2 regions of the Bradyrhizobium sp. Pa8 genome follow, and region 2 is predicted to be linked to the other one. Evidence: predicted binding sites of a transcription regulator. Region 2 holds the regulator's gene; the other holds the start of a gene.
The links. Region 2 encodes LexA, which represses DNA repair genes until DNA is damaged. Its sites were predicted from a motif close to TGTTCNNNNTGTGTTCNG; they were not measured.
Positions count from the first base shown of each region.

Region 1: the regulator LexA is predicted to act here: its motif matches at 2,143-2,160, upstream of ACKWRH_RS23180 (single-stranded DNA-binding protein).

Region 1 is NZ_CP176767.1:5,022,931-5,027,346, reverse strand. It holds gene ACKWRH_RS23190 (outer membrane protein) at 150-839, opposite strand; gene ACKWRH_RS23185 (outer membrane protein) at 1,073-1,840, opposite strand; gene ACKWRH_RS23180 (single-stranded DNA-binding protein) at 2,314-2,811, shown strand; gene ACKWRH_RS23175 (DUF2306 domain-containing protein) at 3,014-3,412, shown strand; gene gyrA (DNA gyrase subunit A) at 3,593-4,416, shown strand, end outside.
Region 2 is NZ_CP176767.1:5,217,698-5,222,113, reverse strand. It holds gene ACKWRH_RS24240 (GAF domain-containing protein) at 1-579, opposite strand, end outside; gene ACKWRH_RS24235 (hypothetical protein) at 803-1,237, opposite strand; gene ACKWRH_RS24230 (hypothetical protein) at 1,430-1,645, opposite strand; gene lexA (transcriptional repressor LexA) at 1,853-2,554, opposite strand; gene ACKWRH_RS24220 (molybdopterin molybdotransferase MoeA) at 2,731-3,942, opposite strand; gene ACKWRH_RS24215 (hypothetical protein) at 4,174-4,368, opposite strand.

The DNA.
Region 1 (4,416 bases), 190 kb from region 2:
TACACCATTGAAGCCTAAGGTTGTGTCACCGGGATGCCACAGCTCTCCTGAAAAACGCTGGGAATCGGTTGGCCTGGATCTGGACGCGCGAAAACAAAAAGGCCGGCGCAAGGCCGGCCTTTCGTAACGCGGTGCGTTGGAAGCGAAGCTCAGTACTTCGCGACCACCGGGCCCCCGAAGTGATAATTCACGCCGACCTGCACGGTGTGGAAGTTGAGCGTGCCGGTGGGCAGGGCGCCCGAGAAGTAGGTCTCGCCGCCGAGGCTGCGATAGAGGTACTCGCCCTTGACCGACCACTGCGGAGCGAAGAACGCTTCGACGCCCGCGCCGACGGTCCAGCCGGAGTGCCACTTGCTGTCCGACGCGGTCAGGCCGAGAGCGGAGAGGGTGATCTTGTTGTCGATCCAGGCGTAGCCGCCGGTGCCGTAGAACAGGACCTGATTGACGGCGTAGCCGATACGGCCGCGCACGGTGCCCATGGCATCGGTCTTCGAGCTCGCCGTTGCGGTCACAACGCCGAAGCCGGGAACAACAGTGGCGCCGGTCGCCGAAGCGCTGACGTCAGCCCAGGAACCATCAGCCTCGACGCCGAACACGACGTTGCCAGTCTGCCAGTTGTAGCCGGCGGTGCCGCCGACGAAGCCACCCTTCATCTTCGGGTCGCCGGAGCCGTTTTCCCACGCGCCGCCGCCGACGATACCGAGGTAGAAGCCGGTCCAGTTGTAGACCGATGCCACCGCCACCGGAGCCTTGGTGTAGGGGCGCGCCGCGAGATCAGCGGCCGAAGCCGGAGCAGCGAGAGCGAACAAACAGGCCGAAGCCAACAAAACCTTCTTCATTTTCAAACTAATCCCAGTCCCGGTTTCTGTTTTTGCCTTCCGTGCGTTCGGAAGGACATCGGACGCCGTGGTCCAACTGATGTCGTGCTTACACCAGCAAAGCCGCAAGTTGTGTCTCCCAAAAGCCACAATATTTGCAAAACGTAATGATAACTGACCTATCATTCCCGTTGCCCACGCAAAAAGGCCGGCGCGAGGCCGGCCTTCGATTTTCAAGCGATCTCAGAGGGATATCAGTACCTTGCGATCATTGGGCCGCCCCAGCGATAGTTCACGCGGACGAGGCCGATATCGACGTCCTGGCTGATACGATCGGAGCGTGTGGCAACGCCGAGCGGGGCGATCACGAAATTGCCGGATCCGGTGAAGCCGACGGTGCGGTTGCCCATGAAGATGTGGTCGTACTCGAAGCCTACGGTCCAGTTCGGCGCGAATCCGAACTCGACGCCCGCGCCCACGGTGCCACCCCAACGGGTCTCGTTGGCCCGGTCGACTTCGAGGCCGCTGCCGAGGTCGTAGCTGCGGTAGCGATCGCTGACGACGGCGCCGCCGCCCTTCACGTAGAGCAGGACGTTGTTCCAGGCGTAGCCGACCTGACCGGTAATCAGGCCGAAGGCGTTGATCTTCGAACGATCGCGCAGGCCGGTGATCGCGCTGATGTTGTCACCCGAGAAATCGGCCCAGTTGCCCTGGCCTTCGAAACCGAACACCCAGTTGGCCGACTGCCAGCGGTATCCGACCTGGCCACCGACTGTGCCGCCGGTCGCGTTGTGGCAGCCTTCGCCAAAGAAAACGCCGCCGCCGAAATCTGCGTCCCAGCACTTGTGGCTGGTGCCGCCGCCGCCGTTGATGCCGATGTAGAAGCCGCTCCAGTCGTAGATGGTCGCAATCATCGGCGCCGGGGCCTTGGTGTAGGGACGCGCAGCGAGATCTGCCGCGCTTGCGGGAGCCGACAGCCCCAATGCGATTACACCAATAGTACCAATCAAGATCCTATTCATTGCGGTCTCCCCAGTTTCTGACCGCTTTTCGAAGTCCCCGAAGCGGCTGATCAGGCGCGACGCCCATAAGAATCTAATTCCGAGGCAAGCGTAGCTTAGGCGGGAGGCAGAGTCCGTCTCCGGAATGCAACAGTCCGGCGGCATCTGGACTGCTTCTAACTTGATGAATGTTAAGCTGTTTTCGTTGTCCTCGGGGAATGTTTTCGTTGTCCTCGGGGAATTGGGGAAAGTTCCATTTGGCGCAGGCCGTCTTTGTGCGGCGCGGTGTCGTCCTGCTCACGCAACAAGGTGAGGAATGTCACAAGAACAAATCTGGAACGAACCGGCCAGGGGTGCTATATGTGGGGATAAGTGGAGGGGTGACGGGCCGATCCGTCCGCGCAAGCGTATAGGGTCGCGTCAACAGGTTGCAGAGGATGCGGGCGCGTCCCGGGCCTTTTGAAATTCAGTGGCATTCGGAGTGGAGAGCGGCGATGGCGGGAAGCGTCAACAAGGTCATTCTGGTTGGAAATCTCGGCAAGGATCCCGAAATCCGCCGCACCCAGGACGGGCGGCCGATCGCGAATTTGAGCATCGCCACCTCGGAGACCTGGCGCGACAAGAACAGCGGCGAGCGCAAGGAAAAGACCGAGTGGCATCGCGTCGTGATCTTCAATGAAGGGCTCTGCAAGGTCGCCGAGCAGTACCTGAAGAAGGGCGCGAAGGTTTACATCGAGGGCGCGCTCCAGACCCGCAAATGGACCGACCAGAGCGGCGCCGAGAAGTACTCCACCGAGGTCGTGCTCCAGGGCTTCAACTCGACCCTGACGATGCTCGACGGCCGCGGCGGCGGCGGTGGAGGGGGCAGCTTCGGCGACGAGCCGGGCGGCGATTTCGGCTCCTCTGGTCCCGTCAGCAGCGCGCCGCGCCGTGCCGTTGCCGCCGGCGGCGGTGGCCGTAACAGCGACATGGACGACGATATCCCGTTCTGAGGCGGGCGGGGGCGCTTCGCCCCTGATGTCACCTTGCTCGCGTAGAGCGACAGGATTCCTTACCAATTGACGGGCAAAGCTCGGGTTTTCCGGGCTTGCCTCATGTTCTACCTCAAGCCTTTGACGAGGCGTGATGTGAATGGTATTAACTTAATGTTAATCCTATTTACATGGGTCGGCCGTCGATCGGAGGAAGCCCTGCATGAGCGTTGCGCCGCTGCTTGAGGCCGCTCCAGCGATCCCGCTGCACGCCTTTGCCGCCATGGCCGCCTTCGTGCTCGGCCTCGTTCAGTTTGCCGCCCCCAAGGGCACGCTGCCGCACCGGACGATCGGCTGGATCTGGGTGGGGCTCATGGCGGTCGTTGCGGCATCGTCGTTCTGGATCCACCAGATCCGCCTGGTCGGGCCATTCAGCCCGATCCATCTCCTGTCGATCTTCACGCTGGTGATGCTACCGCTTGCGGTGTGGCGGGCGCACACCCATCGGGTCGCCGATCACCGACGCATCATGATCATGACGTTCGTCGGCGCGCTCGTCATTGCCGGGCTGTTCACCCTCATGCCTGGCCGGATCATGCATGCCGTGGTTTTCGGGCCGTAGCGATCGCCGAAATCGAGGTCCCGCCGGTGCCCGAAATGGAGCGCGCGAACAGTCTCCCGCCAACCCGGTAAGTGCATGAAAAAACGAAGGGAAAAAGCGCTTCCCTTGGCCTCGCAAGGGTGGTTATCAGGGGCTCGATGCGCTATATGATTCCCAGATAAAATCTCACCGGATTTCCCCTTGGCTGACGACGACAACAAGCCCGGCGACCAGCCGGCGCAACCCTCGGACATTCGCCCCGTTTCCATCTACGAGGAGATGAAAAAGTCCTATCTCGATTACGCGATGAGCGTGATCGTGGCGCGTGCGCTGCCTGATGCGCGCGACGGGTTGAAGCCGGTTCATCGTCGCATCCTCTACTCGATGAACGAGCAGGGGCACACGCCCGACAAGAAGTACGTCAAGTCGGCGCGCGTGGTCGGTGACGTCATCGGTAAGTATCATCCGCATGGCGACCAGTCGATCTACGACGCCATGGTCCGGATGGCGCAGGACTTCTCGATGCGCGTGCCGCTCATCGACGGCCAGGGCAATTTCGGCTCGGTCGACGGCGATCCCCCGGCGGCCTATCGGTACACCGAAGCGCGACTGACGAAGGCGGCGTTGGCTCTGCTGGCCGACATCGACAAGGACACAGTCGACTTCCAGCCGAACTACGACAACAACGAGACCGAACCGTCGGTCCTGCCGGCCAAGTTCCCGAACCTGCTCGTCAACGGCGCCGGCGGCATCGCGGTCGGCATGGCGACCAACATCCCGCCGCACAATCTCGGCGAGGTCATCGACGCCTGCGTCGCGTTGATCGACAACCCCGCGCTCACCATCGACGAACTCATCAACATCGTTCCGGGACCGGATTTCCCGACCGGCGGCGTCATTCTCGGACGCGCGGGCATCCGCGCCGCCTACCACCTCGGCCGTGGCTCGATCGTCATGCGCGGCAAGGTCGCGATCGAGACCATCCGCAAGGAGCGCGAGGCGATCATCATCACCGAGATTCCCTA
Region 2 (4,416 bases):
AACGCCGACGCCGAGATTGATTCCGACCTTGGCGGCGTCCTCCCAGCGCAGAAAACTCCTGGCATCGTGCAGGTCCTTGATGATCAGCGGCAGGCCGGCTTTCCAGATGCGACCGGGCAGGCCGAAGCCACGCGGAAATCTGGTGTGGCGGGAGTTGAATTCGAACATGTCGGCGGTGCCGTAATAGCCGTCGACGAGCGCCATCTCGTGGGAGGTTTCGGCATCGTTGTGCCAGAGCTCGATCGCGCCGACATGGGCCTCGTCGTCGCCGCAGAACAGCACCATGACGGCTTGCAGGAATTCGCCTGAAAACACCGGCACCGCCACGCCGCAGGTCAGCCCGGCGGCGATGGCCTGATCGGTCCGCTTGAAATAGGAATCGGTGAATCTGGTGAGGATCACGGGGTGGCCGCTGGCCCAGGCCTTGCCGGGAAGCCCCTCGTCATATCCGAACTGCAGATCCTCGCTCACGTCCCTAAACGCGGACAACCCTTCGCCGTAGAGGCCGCCGCCGAATTCAAGCCGCATGCGCGTGCGGTCAGGCACCCAGAGTTCAACGACGCGAATGAAGGTCTTCATCGAACGTGTCCGCCGTCTCAGCCGCACCAAGCATCGGCCATTTGGCTGCGGAACGGACGTTCAAAATTCAGGCAGGACAGCGCAAACTTCGTGCGGTGGGAGGCGCAACGGCTCGGTCCGCCCGATGGAGTTTCGCGGGACACGAACGACAACATCTCGCCGGCCTCGGCCGGCGATGGCGATTTTCAATCCCGGCCCGACCTGCCGGCGGGGAATGGCTATGTCAGCCGATCGGCAGGCGGGTGATGGTCGGCCGGCTGTCGGTGATGATCTGCGGCTTGTGCTCGCGCTCGCCGACCGGCTGGGTCACCGGTAGTTGCAGCACGGTCGCGCGCTGGCCTTCGACCAGCTGCGTCACCAGCACGGATTTGCCGTCGGGGAATTCGATCGCATCATGATGGCGATCGGGAATGTGCGGATCGATCTTGCCGAACTTGCCGACGCGCGAATTGACGGTGCGCGTCCAGATCCAGCGATTGTCGTAGCGGACGTTGTCGGCGAAGGCGAGCTCCGTTCCCGGGAGCAGGCAGACCGCGACGGTCGGATCGGCTGCGGAGGCAAAGCCGCGCGTCGAGGTGCCGCGGAAGGTTGTCGTGACGATCGTCTCGCCGACTTCGGCGGGGCGCGACGCGACGGCATGCAGGCTGTAGTCACACATCGGGTGCTCCTCATGCAGGGATAGCGACCCACGTCTCTCAATCGAGGCGCAGGCCTCTATCAGAGTGGAAATGTGAAAGGTTCTGCCCGGTTGTAGGCAAATCTACGGCTCGCCGCCGCAGACCGCAATCACATTATCTTTCCCGAATCCACCAGGAACAAAGCCCGCCCCTGTGCATTCCGGAGGCGCGTGTCAGCGCCCCGCAGGCGCCGACCAGCCGGAATATTGCCAGCCCGGCCGCGACGGTTTGTCGACGGCGTCGCGGGCCTTGCGGGCTTCCTCGCTCACGGCGGTATCCTTGCGGACATGGGGTCGCGATTGCGCGGCCAGGGCTTGTGCGGCCAAGGCTTGCGACGCTGATGCTGCGATCAGCGCCACGGCAACTGTGATCTGAACGATCCGGCGCATGACTGCCCCTCGAACCTGAAGGCCGCGAAGCAGGGCTGCTTCGTGCGGCGTGCCGAGGATGTACCGCTGGAGGAGGGGCCGGATAATCTGCGCGAAACCAGAAAGACTATCCAGCGGAAGCGGACAATCGTCCGCTCCAATCTCGGATCGGCGATGCCGATCGAAAGCGCGCGGGGCGCCAAGTAACCGGTACCGGCGCGTCCGGTATCAGTACTTCCGGTACAGCCCGATCAGCTTGCCCTGGATCTTCACCCGGTTGGGCGGGAGGATGCGGACCTCATAGGCTGCATTGGCGGGCTCGAGCGCGATCGAGGCGCCGCGGCGGCGGAAGCGCTTCAGGGTTGCTTCCTCGTCGTCGATCAGCGCCACCACGATATCGCCGGTGTCGGCGCTCTCGTTGCGCTGGATCAGCGCCATGTCGCCGTCGAGAATGCCGGCCTCGACCATGGAATCGCCGCGCACTTCGAGCGCGTAATGTTCGCCCGAGCCGAGCATGTCAGGCGGTACGCTGATGGTGTGGCTGCGGGTCTGCAAGGCCTCGATCGGCGTACCGGCCGCGATACGACCCATCACGGGCACCGCGACGGGGCGCTCGCCCTCGTCCGCGGACGGGCTGGAGGTCGTGCGGACCTTGCCGAGATTGCCTTCGATGACGCTCGGCGTGAAGCCGCGGCGGCTACCGGCGGCGGCCTGAAGCTCGGGCAGCTTGATCACCTCGATGGCGCGGGCGCGGTTGGGCAGGCGCCGGATGAAGCCACGCTCCTCAAGCGCGGTGATCAGGCGATGGATGCCCGATTTCGAGCGCAGGTCGAGCGCGTCCTTCATCTCGTCGAAGGAGGGCGGCACGCCGCTTTCCTTCAGCCGTTCGCTGATGAACCGCAGGAGCTCGTATTGTTTGCGCGTTAACATCTCGACCAAAATCCCCCGGTTGATGTCGTTCGATTCCGAGACGCTGAATTCAGCAGTAAGCCGCTACATGCTCGAAACAAATCATGAACGGACACTATATGTTCGATACATGTTCCGCAACTGCTTAATTTACCGTGAACGCGACAAAGTTCGCGGAACGCACGCGAACGAAGCGATCAGACGGGCAGCCGCAAGACCTCGCAAGGCGTGCCGGCTTCGGCCTTCGGCGCGAATGGCGCGCGCACGAGAAGTGCCTGTGCCGCAGCGAGATTCGCAAGAAGCGAGGAATCCTGGTGATTGACCGGAAGGGCGAGGAGCGTGCCGTCGTCGCGCAGCTCGAGGCGTGCGCGCAGATAATCCTCGCGCTGGTCGTTGGCGCCGACATCGCGGCCGAGCACTGCGCGTTCGCGGCGGTGATGAATCATCGAACGGCCCGAAAGCGCGCGAATCAACGGCACCATGAACAGGAAGCCGCAAACATAGGATGACACGGGATTGCCGGGCAGGCCGATCACGCGCATCGCGCCGAGCCGCCCGTTCATCATCGGCTTGCCCGGCCGCATCGCGATCTTCCAGAACGCCATCGAGATACCTTCGTCCCTCAGCGCCTGTTGGACCAGATCGTGGTCCCCGACCGACGCGCCGCCGGTCGTGATCAGGATGTCCGCGCCGCTCTCCCGCGCGCGGCCGATGCCGGCCGTGGTGGCCTCCAGCGTGTCGGCGGCAACGCCGAGGTCGATGGTATCGGCGCCCTCGCTGCGGGCGAGCGCGTGCAGGGCGTAGCCGTTCGAATAAACGATCTGGCCGGGACCGGGCGTGGTGCCCGGCATCACCAACTCGTCGCCGGTCGCGAGAATCGCGACCTTCGGGCGTCGTCGGACAGGCAGTTGCGGGTAATTCATGCCGGCGGCGAGCGCGAGGTCGCGCTCGGTGAGCCGGGCTCCCTTGCACAGCAGCACGTCGCCTTCCGAGAAGTCGACGCCGGCGGGGCGGATGTGCCGCCCCGTTACGGCGGCTTCCTTGATGGTGATGCACTTGCCGTCCGCGACCGTATCCTCCTGGATCACGACCGAATCAGCGCCATCGGGAACGACACCGCCGGTGAAGATACGCACGGCCTCGCCGGCGCCGACCGATCCCGCAAACGGGCGGCCCGCCGCGACCTCGCCGATCAGGGTGAGCTGGGAGTCGATCTTCGCCGCATCGACCGCGCGCACCGCATAGCCGTCCATTGCCGACATCGCCTGCGGCGGCTGCGTGCGCCGCGCCGCGACATCGCGCGCCAGCACGCGGTGGAAGGCTGCGTCGAGCGCGATCATCTCTTCAGGCAGCGGCTCTGCGCCCGCCAGCACCGCGGCGAGCGCATCGGATACCGGCATCAGGGCCACGGGTGAAAACTCCTGCTGGGCCCGTTCGGGCAAATCGGCGGCGAGAGTTCTAGCCGAGTGCAGGCGCAGAGGCAAAACAGTGGCCGCGCAGGATGATTTGTCCTGCGTCATCCGCTCTACGATGAAGGGTGAGCATCAAGTCCGCCGCGGCATGATCCAGAAGGCGAGACAGACCGGTACGAGGATGGCCATGGCGAGGACGAGAAAGACGAGAGCCACGGCCAGCATCGGTCAGCCCCCCGGCTGCTTGTACGGACTGACGTCCGGCGCTGCGGGGCCTTGATCCTTGTCAGGCAGCGGGTCCGCCTGGGATTTCAGGTCGGCGGCCTTGCTGATCAGTTTTGCGGAAAGGTCAGAATCCGAGGTGGTTCTGGCGAATTTCATCAGCAGAGAGGCCTGCTTGGTGAGGTAGGTTTTGCCCAACACGACGATTGATCCGATGTAGAATTCCCAACGGACTCATGAGTCCTGAGA